DNA from 2 places in the Pseudovibrio sp. Ad5 genome. Region 1 is predicted to be linked to the other one. Evidence: riboswitches for the same ligand, from Rfam matches in the RefSeq annotation. Region 1 holds a riboswitch; the other holds the start of a gene.
What was found. A riboswitch is a leader RNA that binds a small molecule or an ion and turns the genes downstream of it on or off. The one in region 1 is predicted to bind S-adenosylmethionine.
Positions count from the first base shown of each region.

Region 2: it holds a riboswitch for S-adenosylmethionine, as region 1 does, so the genes downstream of both, PsAD5_RS22080 (hypothetical protein) here and PsAD5_RS03495 (O-succinylhomoserine sulfhydrylase) in region 1, are expected to answer to the same signal.

Region 1 is NZ_LMCH01000006.1:1,730-8,558, reverse strand. It holds gene PsAD5_RS03510 (winged helix-turn-helix domain-containing protein) at 1-1,207, shown strand, start outside; gene PsAD5_RS03505 (hypothetical protein) at 1,295-2,188, shown strand; gene PsAD5_RS03500 (hypothetical protein) at 2,330-2,767, shown strand; gene PsAD5_RS03495 (O-succinylhomoserine sulfhydrylase) at 2,850-4,034, opposite strand; SAM riboswitch at 4,102-4,179, opposite strand; gene PsAD5_RS03490 (2'-deoxycytidine 5'-triphosphate deaminase) at 4,303-5,409, shown strand; gene PsAD5_RS03485 (YigZ family protein) at 5,414-5,962, shown strand; gene PsAD5_RS03480 (hypothetical protein) at 6,121-6,531, shown strand; gene PsAD5_RS03470 (hypothetical protein) at 6,754-6,829, shown strand, end outside.
Region 2 is NZ_LMCH01000064.1:145,955-152,783, forward strand. It holds gene PsAD5_RS22060 (Crp/Fnr family transcriptional regulator) at 1-3, shown strand, start outside; gene PsAD5_RS22065 (group III truncated hemoglobin) at 84-497, shown strand; gene PsAD5_RS22070 (acyl-CoA thioesterase) at 557-985, shown strand; gene PsAD5_RS22075 (group III truncated hemoglobin) at 1,018-1,467, shown strand; gene PsAD5_RS22080 (hypothetical protein) at 1,497-1,877, opposite strand; SAM-I-IV-variant riboswitch at 1,925-2,055, opposite strand; gene PsAD5_RS22085 (PQQ-dependent sugar dehydrogenase) at 2,343-3,584, shown strand; gene msrA (peptide-methionine (S)-S-oxide reductase MsrA) at 3,670-4,299, opposite strand; gene PsAD5_RS22095 (GNAT family N-acetyltransferase) at 4,418-4,885, opposite strand; gene PsAD5_RS22100 (sugar porter family MFS transporter) at 5,182-6,570, shown strand.

The DNA of each region.
Region 1 (6,829 bases):
AGCGCAGTTAGTTTTAAAAGTTGATAACGCCGCTGCGCGCCGCTTGTTTCTGCAGAAACACGCCCTTCTTGAAGCACCAACAGGCTCCTCGAAAGGAGAAGATCTCCTCGATCTCATTCACCGCATTGGCTTTGTGCAGGTTGATAGCATCAACACAGTAGAGCGTGCGCACCACATGATCTTGTGGTCACGCCGCCAAAGTTACCGCCCCAAACATCTCAAGAAGCTGCTGGAAAATGACAGAAGCCTCTTTGAGCACTGGACGCATGATGCCTCAATCATTCCAACCGAGTTCTTCCCTTATTGGCACTACCGCTTCCAAAAAAGCGCAGAGAGCTTGCAATCCTGCTGGAAGGTCTGGCGCGGTGCGGAGTATCAGGAAAAACTCAACCTCATTCTACGGCACATCGAAGAAAACGGCCCCGCTGGCACCTCAGATGTCGGCAAGAATGAGAAGCGCAGCAAAGGCGGATGGTGGGAGTGGAACCCATCCAAAACAGCACTTGAATATCTCTGGCGGACCGGACAAATCTCCGTCTCCCGGCGTGAAAACTTTCAAAAACTCTATGACCTGACAGAACGCGTCATCCCTGAGGATCACCGCTCCGCTAAACCCAGCCATGCAGAAACCATAGAGTGGGCTTGCAACTCCGCAATCGACCGCCTCGGCTTCGCTACGCCCAGCGAAATTGCAGCCTATTGGGACAAACTAGACCTTGCCGATGTCAAAGCATGGTGTGAGCAAGCCCAGAAGCGTCAGGAACTAATCCCTGTTGAGATTCAACCTGCCAGCGACACGAAGCCCAAATTATGTCTCGCACGCCCAACAATTGAAGATGAACTGAGATCCCTCGAAGCCCCATCCCAACGGATCCGCATCCTCAGTCCATTCGACCCGGCATTAAGAGACCGCAAGCGCGCTGAGTTCCTTTTTGACTTCAATTACCGCATCGAAATCTTCGTCCCTGAACCAAAACGGCAATACGGCTATTATGTCTTCCCCGTAATGGAGGGGGACAAGTTGATTGGCCGCATTGATATGAAGCGTGACAAAGCCTCCAATGCTTTGGCCGTAAAACGCTTCTGGCCCGAGGCTGGCATTCGCATGGGCAAAGGCCGCCAACAACGATTGGAAGCTGAACTGGAGCGATGCACCCAGTTTGCTGGCTGTGAAGATCTTCAGTTCCTCTCAGCTTGGCAAGGATAGCCCACTGGATGGCGGGACTATCAGAAACGTAAGTAACCTCCAATACTGCTGGTAAACGTCGCATTCTCGTCAGCACCAAGAGAGCAAATGGGCCAGCTTTTGCAAACTTTGTTGCGTATTCTGCTCTGCCTTGTGGCGCTGAATACCTCTGCTAGCCAGGCCCAACCTCTCTTCAATTTAGACGACCACTTCACCTTCAATCCGCAAGGCAAGTACCAACCCCGCCTCATTGGCCTGTTTGAGACAGATCGCAATAACACAACTGGAGCCGCCGAAGTCATCACGCCAGTCTTTCAGGACAGTCATGGCATGTTCTTCGCTGATGTCCGCTCCGGCAACTCCTCTGATGCTGTTTATCTCATAAGTGCTGGCGGTGGCCTCCGTCACTTTGTACGGCCAAACTTGATTGGCAGCACCTACATCTTCATGAACTACAAGGAAGATTACGAACGCGGCCCCGCAACTGCAGTCACCACGGGCATCGAGTTTTTGGCAAATAACTATGAGGCTCGCTTCAACGCACAATTTCCGACAAGCAAAGTCCGTATTCTGGAACCGGAGCCGGGTAGCACAGACCAACGCGAAAGCATTCCTCTCCTCAACCTTTCAGGAGAGATTGGCTACGACCTTCCCGGAACTGAGGATCTGGGGTTCGGCTTCCGCATCTATGCAGGAGGCTTTTATAGAACCGCCAACAACATTGAAGAGATAAGCGGGGCGCAGGGACGGTTTGAAATATCCCGTGCAGGCTGGTTTGGCGTACCTGGATTGAAGACCACATTTGTTGGCCAGATCCGCTATCACAGCGACATCAACTATCCCATTGGTGCTTTTCAACTTCGCATAGGCCTTCCCATCGTCAAATATTGGAAGGGCATCACTGTCGATAACTATAATGAGCTCTCTCACATAGAACGTCGCATGACAGAACGTGTGCGACGCCCCCTCACTATTCACAATCGCACGCGTCGTATTCCCTAGAACTCCACTTAAAATGAAAGCCCTAGGCATTAAACCACTCGAAGCGTTACCCCTCCCGGTTTCAGGGCATCACAGACCCCCAGCATTAATGTTAATCTTTTCCGATAGGATACCGCTTCCAGCTCTTCCGGGGACAACCACATGAGGACTATTCCACTCACGCTCATTCCGTTTTTGCTCTACAACGCTGTTGCATTTCGGTGGTTTGAAGATCTAGAGCCGGTGCTTGATCAAGGCTACAACGTCACTCCGTGGGCTGCCATTGTATTCCAGATCCCACTGCCATCCGGACTGCTTGTTCCTCTGGATGTCGCCACCCTTCTGCTTGCAGGCACTTTGGTCCTGCTCTTCGTTGAGATCATCAAAGCCACCAGAACCAGCACACTCTCACTGGTAGATCACAGCTTGTCTCTGTTGATCCTCGTGGCTTACCTAATTGAGTTCCTCTCGGTACAAGAAGCCGCCACTCCGCTCTTCCTTCTGCTCATGACCATCACGTTTCTGGATGTCATCGCCGGTTTCATCATCACCTTGTCCGGAGCACGGCGAGATGTAGTTGTGGCAACCAGCAACAGCTAACAACAAGTCTGCAGCATTGGGCTTTAATGCATAAAGGGCACCCGGTTGGATGCCCTCACGCTAGTTGTAATGTGCAACACGCTTAAAGCGCGGCCAGTGCCTTAGCAACATCTTCCAGCAGGTCATCTGCATCTTCCAGACCAACAGAAAGACGAAGCGTCTTGTCTGTAATGCCCAGCTCCAAACGCGCATCTTCCGCAACACTCTGGTGCGTAGTCGTCGCCGGATGGGTAATCAGGCTCTTCGCATCACCAAGGTTGTTGGAAAGGCTGACAATCTCCAGTGCATTGGAGAACTTGAAGGCCGCTTCCTTACCACCCGCCAAATCAAACGCCAGCATGGTAGACCCACCCTGCATCTGCTTGGCCACGATATCCGCCTGTGGGTGATCAGCACGGCCCGGGTAAATCAGCCGAGACACTGCAGAATGATCCGCAAGGAACTCTGCCAGCTTGCCTGCATTCGCAGTCTGACGCTCAACACGCAGAGACAATGTCTCCAGACCTTTCAGCAGAACCCAGGCGTTGAACGGGCTCATCGCAGGCCCAGTATGCTTGAACGGGTCATGGAATTCTTCCACAATCCACTTTTCATCAGAAAGCACGATACCGCCCAGACATCGGCCCTGCCCGTCAATATGCTTGGTCGCAGAGTAGATCACCACATCAGCGCCCAAGGCCAGCGGGCTCTGCCAGATAGCAGTCGCAAACACGTTGTCGACAATAAGCCGTCCACCAGCTTCGTGAATAATATCCGCAACAGCTGGAATATCGATCACTTCAAGCGTCGGGTTGGTTGGGCTTTCAAGGAATGCCGCTGTGGTGTTCGGACGAACAGCTGCTTTCCATTGCTCAATGTCAGTGCCATCAATCAGCGTGGACTCCACACCATAACGTGGCAGCAGCTTTTCGATGATGTATCGGCAGGAACCGAACAGTGCCTTTGGTGCAATCACGTGATCGCCAGCTTTAACGCAGGCCATAATCGCAGAGTTAACAGCCGCCATACCAGAAGCCGTGCCGCGTGCGGCCTCAGCGCCTTCCAGTTCACACATTCGTCGCTCGAACATTCCTACGGTCGGGTTTGCGTACCGGGAATAAATATAGCCCGGATTCTCGCCCAAAAAGCGTGCTTCTGCCGCCTCTGAGCTGTCGTAAACATACCCTTGTGTAAGGAAGATAGCTTCGGATGTTTCACCAAAGCTGGAGCGCGTTGTGCCTCCATGAACAAGCCGAGTTGCTGGCTTCCAGTTCTTTGCGTCTGTCATCGCTCATTCCTGCCCGAAGAGATATTGCTCTACCCCTTCATTAAAAAACCCCGGCGCGGGCCGAGGTCTATACAAGAACCCGACCCTTTAGCTACTTGTTTTACGTGGTTGCAAGCCGGTCGACCAAATCACCACGGAATAGGCAGCGTTTTTACCTCGAAAATACACTAGGGTCAATCAATCAGCTTAGGTTGCAGACTTGGCGAGAGATCAAACTTACGTTAATCAGTGTCAGAACGATTTGAGTACCAGTGGGGCGGAACCAACAATGACAGGCATTCTTCCGGCAAAAGCGATTGAAGCTATGTTTGCCAGCGGTGCAATTCAAGCAGACAGAGTGCCCGACGAGGACCAGATTCAACCTGCCAGTCTTGACCTGCGCCTCGGCGTAAAAGCATGGCGTGTTCGTGCCTCCTTTCTGCCCGGCCCTGACGCAAAAGTGGAAGACAAGTTGGAAAAGCTCATCCTGCACGAGATCGACCTCTCCAAAGGCGCCGTGCTGGAAACCAACTGCGTTTACATCGTCCGCCTTCAGGAAGCGCTGGACCTCCCGGCTGAGCAATCCGCCACAGCCAACCCAAAAAGCTCCACGGGCCGCATCGATGTGTTCACCCGCGTCATCACAGACCAGGGCCGCGCGTTTGACCGTGTTGAAGCTGGCTACAAAGGCCCGCTCTACGCTGAGATTTCTCCAAAGACCTTCCCTGTGCTGGTCCGCGAAGGCTCTCGCCTGTCCCAAATCCGCTTCCGCGATGGTGAAACCCTCATCAATGATGAAGACCTGACCAAAGTGCACAACCAGCACACGCTGGTTTCTGGCGGCAAGGACGAAGACGCCATCAACAACGGCGTACAGGTTTCCATCGATCTGAAAGGCTCTGGCAAAGACAGCCTCATCGGCTACCGCGCCAAGCGCCATACAGGTGTGATCGACGTCGATCGCAAAGACGCGCAGGACCCGGAAGACTTCTGGGAACCGCTGTACAATCGCGGCGATGCAACGCTCATCCTCGACCCGAACGAGTTCTACATTCTGGTCTCGCAGGAAGCCGTCCACGTCCCACCACAATACGCTGCTGAGATGGTGCCATTCGATCCACTCGTCGGCGAATTCCGCGTCCACTACGCAGGCTTCTTCGACCCCGGCTTCGGCCACTCCACCGTTGGTGGCACAGGCTCCAGAGCCGTTCTCGAAGTCCGCTCTCACGACGTTCCCTTCATCGTAGAACACGGCCAGACGGTTGGCCGCCTTGTCTACGAGCACATGGAGGAAGTGCCAGAAACCCTTTACGGCGAAGGCATTGGCTCCAACTATCAGGGTCAGGCTCTGAAGCTCTCCAAGCACTTCAAAAGCAAAGAACCGGTAGGAGCATAAGCCCATGCCCCTCTTCACCGTTGAGCAGGAATACAACGCGATACTGGAAGAAAAGAAGTCACGCTTTCTTGCCTTTCTAGTACCCCATGTAGACTTTGCTCAGCGGCTGGCGGACCTTCGCGACGAGCACAAAAAAGCCAACCACCACGTCACCGCCTTCCGCAGAATGCTCCCCGAGGGACGCATCGATGAAGGCGGCAAAGACGATGGTGAACCGTCTGGCACCTCCGGCATGCCCACACTTAAAACACTCATTGGGGCAGACCTTGTGGATGTGGGCGTCATCATCGTCCGTTACTTCGGCGGCACAAAACTGGGCACCGGCGGTCTGGCACGGGCCTACTCCGGCGCCGCAAATCTCGCCATTCGGGAAGCTGAGCTTGTGCCATGGCTGCGCATCAAAACCCGCAGTGTCTCTGCCAGCTTCTCCAGCAGTGCCGAACTGGAACGCCAGGTCATTCTGCTACAGCTGGAAATCATCGAACGCACCTTCACAGAGGACGGCGTAACCCTGCTCGTCAGCGGTCCTGAAGATCAGATCGATAAGCTCTAACCTTCTGTACCAGCTTACCTTTCCCATTCTCTCAGCAATCTCGCTGCACTCAACTAATTAAAATCCTAATAAAAACTTAAGCTTTGGCACGCGCCTTGCGATGTGAATCCCAGGAAACGGCAGGTGTCTCATTTTGAGACGGTCGGGGGAGTGAAGTCATGCGTGTCACCCGCACTGGAAAAGCGATTAACACTGGAACAGACGCTGATCGTCGCTATCGCGATATCGGCTCTCGCCGTCACGCCAAAATCACAGAGCAAAATGCAGAGACTGTTTCAAGACGGAACACCTACGGGAAACCAGGCAAGGAACTGCAAGTCTCTGAGGATGTCGCCACCACGCAAACTCAGCACGAAAAAGACGCCCAGTTCTATGAACTGCCAAAGCGCATCAACGTCTTCCGCTGCAACTCCGCTTTCCTCGCCCACCTCATCGGCATCAAAGAAAACGCCGCCCACCTGCGCGACCGCCGCCGCGTAGAACCCGAGGAAGGCGCCATCAGCTACACCACCACCGAAAAAGCCCCCCGCCTCATCGGCGAAGGCCGCATCATCGAACACAACGCTTGAAGAAATAGAACAAAAGCTGTTTCAAAAACTCTTAGACTTCGCTAGGGAGAGCCTGTTGTACAATCTGCGGATCAGGCTTTGCTCGAATACTTCTACATATTCTCCTTTAACGGATATAACTTCCTCACGGTAAATTGCGCGCACTTGGGCTTTAACGTCCTTAGCTGCCCGTTACTCTCGACGATCCTCGTTGTAAATCGAGCAATGTCACCCAGACTCCTGATGATCGTAGCAGTAAGCCAATTATTGCTCTTCGCCTTGATGACATACTTGTCAGGCGGACAAAGCGGTATCTTTG
Region 2 (6,829 bases), on a different contig from region 1:
TAAACTCGGTATTTGAGTAAAAGTGACCCTAAGTAACAAGAAGGGCATGGGCCTTGTCCCTACAAGGCTCCTGAAACACCGAGATGACCTATCAGCATTTTGACATTCGCCCGCAGGACGAGTGCACACCAATCCATCCTGACCTGACGCATTCTCAAGTGCGTGCTTTGGTTGCCAGTCATTCAGAAAAACTCCGTCACAATGGCGAGCTGGCATCGGTCTACCAAAATAGCATGAAGTGCGACTGGGAGGATTACGAAGCTCAGGCCGTGCGGTTCTGGTGCTCCGCTCTCATGAAAGACAGAAGCTATTCTGGTCGTCCACTTGGCAAGTATCGTGGTGCTGCAAAGCAGGTATGCAGTGATGATATTGCCAGCTGGTTGAAATTATTCGAGAATGCAGTCGATGAATGCGTTGCTGAAACCGCTCGGGCCAACACCAAGAAATGTGCGACCCAGGTTGTTGATTGCTTCCATATGGCGATGATCCCTGCTTGAGTAGTTGAGCTTCGCCATGCATAGCATTTCCTCTGGTGGATCTACGGAGCTTTAGAACTATGAATGATACAAGAGACGCTGTCGAAGAAGAGCAGCCAATTGGTGAACTGACCACGCGCACAATGGCGATGCCGGCAGACACCAATGCTTCTGGCGATATCTTCGGCGGTTGGGTTGTCTCTCAAATGGATATTGCCGCCGGTATTGCAGCAAGCCAGTGCGCCATGGAGCGCGTTGTGACTGTTGCGATCGACAGCATGACCTTTATCCGCCCTGTTAAAGTAGGCGATGTAATGTGTGTCTACTCCAACGTGCTCCGTGTTGGCAGAACCTCTGTAACGCTTGCCATTGAGGCCTGGGCTTTGCGCCACCGCTTTGGCTATCGCGAGAAGGTTACGAATGCTCAGTTCACCTTTGTTGCTGTTGACGATGACGGCAAACCGATTGTGATCTCTGAAGAGCAACGTGCTAAATACAACAAGGCTTAAGCGGATCGCGGACCAGGAATAGGAAACAAGCAGTGTCATCAAAAATTCCCGTTATGTCAGCGCGTGAACGGACACCGCTTGATCCTTCCATCACACCTGCCCAGATCAATCATCTGGTTGAGAGTTTTTACGGCAAGGTCCGCCAGCACGAAACGCTTGGGCCGATCTTCCTGAGAGAGATGGGTGAGGACTGGGGGCCGCATCTACACAAGATGAAGCACTTTTGGGCGTCAGTGCTGCTAAAAACTGGATCGTATAAAGGCAAGCCGGTTCCCGCTCACGCGAGGATTCAAGGGGTCACCACTGAGAACTTCCATGAGTGGATGGACCTGTTTGAAGACGAAGTCTATGCGATTTTCTCAGCAGAAGCCGCACCGCTTCTTCTGGCAACTGCACAGCGCATCGCACAGAGCCTGTGGCTTGCAATGTTCGCAGACCCGTTTGCCACGCCTCCCGCAAAATTCGGCAGCCGCGCAGCTTAAAAATCAGTTCTTATTTTAGTGCAGCTTAACTAGCTCGGGAATTTCTTTTTCGAGCGCAGCGCGTTTTGCCTGAAGTACTCACGCAAGGCTTTCAGTTCTTCAGGACGACGGCGTGCAGTATCCGCAAACAGGCGCTCGTCAACAACTGTATGACACCCTTCTGCCCAAAGCCGAAGCAGCACAGCAAACCGGTCGGAGCGCTCGTCATTGGTCAGCGGCGTATTCGGCTGGCGTGTGGAGTTGGAAAGCAGCCGGCTGCGCAGCCCTTTTTCTAAAATCAGGCAATCCAGCAAATAGGCAGCAGTAAACTCGTCGGCAAGGTGTGCGACGGCTTCCCTCAAAGATTGAGGCACATATTCAGATACATACGATTGCCATGCAGACTGTGGCTGACCAGCAATATCAAACATTAAATCCTCCATCGGTTTCCCGAGGAGGACTGGCGCAAAATCCATTGAAACTACCGCTTGGTTGTTACGAATGATGAAGACAGCGTCCTCACTTCGAAACCACATCCCTTTTGGCGGAGACCACCTTGCCCGGTTAGGCAGGTTGGCGAGGGCGCCAGCCCTTCTCTTGATGATGCGTAGGGTTTGGCACGAAAATGAGGCAATTGCAAGTGGGCACCTTTCCTTTGTTCTTTGTCCACACTTTCAAACTTACGTTGTGTCGTATTCTAGCACCACAAAACGCAACTTCCGCTAAGTGAATATCTTCAATTTTTGTGGTTCTATAAACCGAATTCCCGTCATATCTGAGTATTCTCCTCAGACTTTGAATGAGCGCATAGTGACGGCTCAAATAGGCAGAGCATTTCAATTATTCCGATAAATTTTCTCAGTCAAATTTCTAAGCCCTTCAGGAAGGAAAAAACGATGTGCACCACAAAGCCCGTTCTCTTTGGAGTCCTGACAGGGTGCGCCTACGCCTTGCTGCTAACCACATCTCTGGCAGCAACGACCACCAAAATGGTCGATGGTGTCAAAACAGAGTTTGTGGAGCAGGTCTCTGAAGAACAGAAAACTCTGGCTCGCAACGCTGAAGTTGTGGTCATGCCCAAAGGCTTCCACATCGAGCCTTATGCAGCCGTGCCTGATGCCCGTCATATGGCCGTCGCGCCTGATGGCAAAACTGTCTTTGTAGGGACGACCACGGACAGAGTCTGGGTCGTTACTCCGAATGAAGAGGGCAAGAAAGCTGCAGAAGTTCGTCAATTCGCTCCAGATCAATCCTTTATCATCCCCAATGGTGTGTGTTTCACAAAAGATGGCTCATTAGTCCTTGCTGAGCAAAACCGTGTCCTGAGTTTTCCGAACGCATTGGAAAATAAAGAGCAGGGCAAGCCAGCGGTGAAGGTGCTGGTCGGCAAGGGTATGCTTATCCCTCCCTCTGAAGAAAGCTATAATCACTCTTCCCGTGTGTGTGATCAGGGTCCGGATGACCGCATCTACATTTCTCTTGGCCAGCCTTACAACGTCCCGCCCAAGATGAAACTGAAACTCTATGACAGCCTCGGCATCGGCGGCATTATTTCCATCACCGCAGATGGTATGGACCGTCAGGTCTATGCGACCGGGATCAGAAATTCCGTGGGCCTGGAGTTTCATCCAAACTCCGGCAATCTCTGGTTTACCGACAATCAGGTGGACGGCATGGGTGATGACATCCCGCCTGAAGAGCTGAACAAAGGCACCGAGCCGGGCAAGAACTACGGTTTCCCATGGTATGGCGGCGGAACGGTCCGTACCCCGCACTACATTGATGAGCCTGTTCCAAGTGGCGTGGTGAGTCCGGAAGTCGAACTGGATGCCCATGCCGCAAGTTTGGGCATGACGTTCTATCAGGGCGATATGTTCCCTGAAGAATACAAGGGCGGTGTCTTCATCGCGCAGCACGGCTCATGGGACCGCTCAGTGCCAATTGGCGCACGTGTGGTGTTTGTGCCCATCAACGAGAAAGAAGAAGCTGGCGCCCCAAGTATTGTCGCAACAGGCTGGATTGATGCCAGCGGCGATTATCTGGGCCGTCCGGTAGACGTGGTCGAGCTTGGCGACGGGTCCTTGTTGATCTCTGATGATTCTGCCGGAGGGATCTATCGTATGTACTACGAAGACTAGGGATCTCCTCTGACCTGCGACAACACACCTAAAAGCAAAAGACCAGAGCAGTGCCTCTGGTCTTCTTGAGTTCTATACTAAGCCCTTAGTGCTCGCCGGGGATACCTTTGTAAGCATTTGGACCCCAGACCTGCTTGACGCGCTGATCACGACCACAGCGATAGCGGTAGAACTTGTAGCGGATCGGGTTCTTCTCATAGTAGTTCTGATGATAATCTTCTGCATCATAGAACGGAGCTGCAGTGCGGATCGGTGTTACAATCGGGCGGTTCACTTCACCTGACTTTCCAAGCGCTTTCTTGGAGGCTTTTGCAGCCTTCAGCTGCGCAGGAGAGGTCGCAAAGATGGTTGTCTGATAGCTCTCACCACGATCACAAAACTGACCACCAGCATCGGTTGGATCAACGGAATGCCAGAAGGCTGTCAGCAGCTCTTCATAAGACACCTTGGCCGGATCAAACTTCACTTCCAACGCTTCAATATGACCTGTGCCACCAACAGAAACCTGCTTGTAGGTCGGGTTTGCACTGCGGCCACCCGTGTAACCAGATGTGGTCTCAAGAACGCCCTCGATCTTGTCAAAGTCGGACTCGATACACCAGAAGCAACCACCAGCAAAAATTGCGGTTTCGGTCTCAGCAGCCTGTGCAGGCTGGCTCACAGCATAAAGCAAAGGAAGAACGGCAAGGGCTTTTGCAGCTTTGCGTGCAATCATCTCAGATCCTTAAATCAGGTCATGCATTGGAATTTCCAAAACCCTAGCAGCCACCAGCCCTCAACGGAAATGAAGTCCCTTCAACAAAACGTCAATCAGCGAGAGCATGGTTCGCGCTTCAAACCTCGCAGGACATATTCCAGCCTGTTACGTTAAAACCAGCCTTGTAATAGGTGCGTATGGCACCGTGATTGTCGGGGGCAACACGCAGTCCAATCTGCGTCAGGCCATCTTTCTTGAACGTCGCCTTCAACGCCTCAAGAGCTTTGGAGGCATACCCCTTGCCACGGTGCTCTGAGTAGACCAGAAAATCCATGATGAAGACAGACGCATCATCCTGAAGGGAGTACCAGAGAAACCCAACTTCCACTTCGCCAGCCTTCGTTTTGTTGACGATGCTCAGCAGCTTATTGTGTTTGTTGCTTTTTCCCTCTGGAAAGGCCTTTGACAAGCCTTCCTCGGCTTTCTTCAGCGCGGCCTGTTCCTCCATTCTGCGATTATCCATCAGGTCCTGAGCGTATTCAGAGACGGAAATGATCTGAAACTCATCAAAACGAGCTGCGGGGAAATCCTGAAGAACAATCATGGTAAGTCCTGGTTGCCAAAGGTTGAAGCGCTTGGGAAGGCCTTGCGCTGATCATGCGACGGGAAGCTTAATTGAAGGCAAAGGCCGCGAAAAGCTCAATGCTGTAATTCCTAACAGGTGCGGTTTTAAGCCGCTGGATCATCATAGCGACACTGAAACGATCTAGGTTTTCTTTCCCGCATATGATCAAACGTTATTGGGGTCTTGCGAAAAACAGCTCAATTCAGGGCTGTGTGTCCTCCGGTTGGTTAGAGACCTCCGCCTATACTTTCCCTTGGTCTTTAAAGGGAATGCGCATGATTATCCTCCTGGCATGTATCGCCGTACTCTGTGGTTTGCTCTATGGCTACAACGAAGGCGTCATCGCTGGCGCTTATGAGCCCATCAAAGCAGAGTTTGAATTCTCTGCGTATTGGGGAGGGCTTCTGGTCGCATCCTTGTCCATCGGCGGTTTGATCGGAGCCTACCTGAGCGCCTATCTCAGCGACAGATTTGGCAGACGGTCAACGGTCATCATCGCAGCCCTGTTTTTTATCACCGGAGCTGTCTTATCCAGTGTGGCGCAAGACCTTTTCATCCTCACATTCGCCCGTTCTCTCATCGGAATGGGGATTGGCCTGTCCTCAATGGCTGGCCCCCAATATGTCTCAGAAATTGCGCCGCGCAAGATCAGAGGCCGTATGCTGGGCGCATTTCAGTTCATGATCTCCTTTGGTGTCTTGATTGGCTACCTCTCCAATCTGATCACGCTTGATCTCGGCTACAGCGCAGAAGCCATTAATCGTTGGCAGTTCATGTTCCTCCTTTCCGCGATCCCTGCAGCGTTTCTGCTTTTTGGAATCTGGAGTGCCCCCGAAAGCCCGCGCTGGCTCGTTATGGCAAAGCGCTCAGCAGAGGCTGAGGCCGTCTTTGAAAAGATCGAACCAACCCGATCTGAGGCGTGGGTCAAAGGCAATGTGAAGCGGATTGAACAAGACCTCGCCGAAGTCGCAGACCAAAAGGGAGGTTGGCTGGACCTCATCAATCCACGAAACCGGCCTATCACCAGTTTCTGTGTCTTCACCTTCCTGTTTCAACAGCTCAGCGGCATCAATGCTGTCATCCTCTATGCACCGGAGCTTTTTGGCGACCTGGGCTTTTCTGAGGAGGCAAGCCGCTTGTCTGCAACAGTCGGGCTTGGCGCTGCACTCGCTCTGGCCGCAGCTGCCAGTTTGCTCCTTATTGACCGCGTTGGCCGCAGACCCCTGATGGTCTACGGATTGCCCGCCTGCGCACTCTCCCAGTTCCTGATCGTGGGAGGTTTTCTCATGGGGGACGGGATTGGCACGGCTTTGTCCGTCTCAGGTCTTTGCCTCTACGTGATCTCCTATTCCCTCTCCATGGGGCCGCTGCCATGGGTCTACATGTCAGAGGTATTCCCCAATTACCTGAGGGCCAAAGGCATGGTCGTAGCAGTAACCGTCAACTGGGTCTTCACATTCCTCGTTGTGTTCGGTTTCCCCAAATTGAACCAGCTCTTCACGATCACCGAGATCTTCCTGTTCTTCGCCATATGCTGTTGCATCGGAACCGTCTACGCCATCCGCCGCGCACCAGAGACCAAAGGTGTCTCTCTGGAGGATATCTACGAGCTGTTCCACAAAGGGGACAGCAAGACGGCTGAAAGGCCAGTCGCTGGCGAGTAAAACCACAAGCACCAAAAGCACCGCATGACCTCTCATGCAGTGGTGAAGCTAAAATCCCGAGAAACGGGAGGGGCAAGGCGAGCAGGCAATACCTGCGCATTGTATATAAATTAGTTTCTTCGGCATTGGCTGTCGCCTTGCCCGGGCGTTTTTGTATGAAACAAGGTCTCCACCGAAAGGCATTGGGAGCAGGTGCCTACCCATCAACGTGAGGTCTCACAAAACACAAGGCTTTGCTTCGAAACTCACAGTCAGGGCA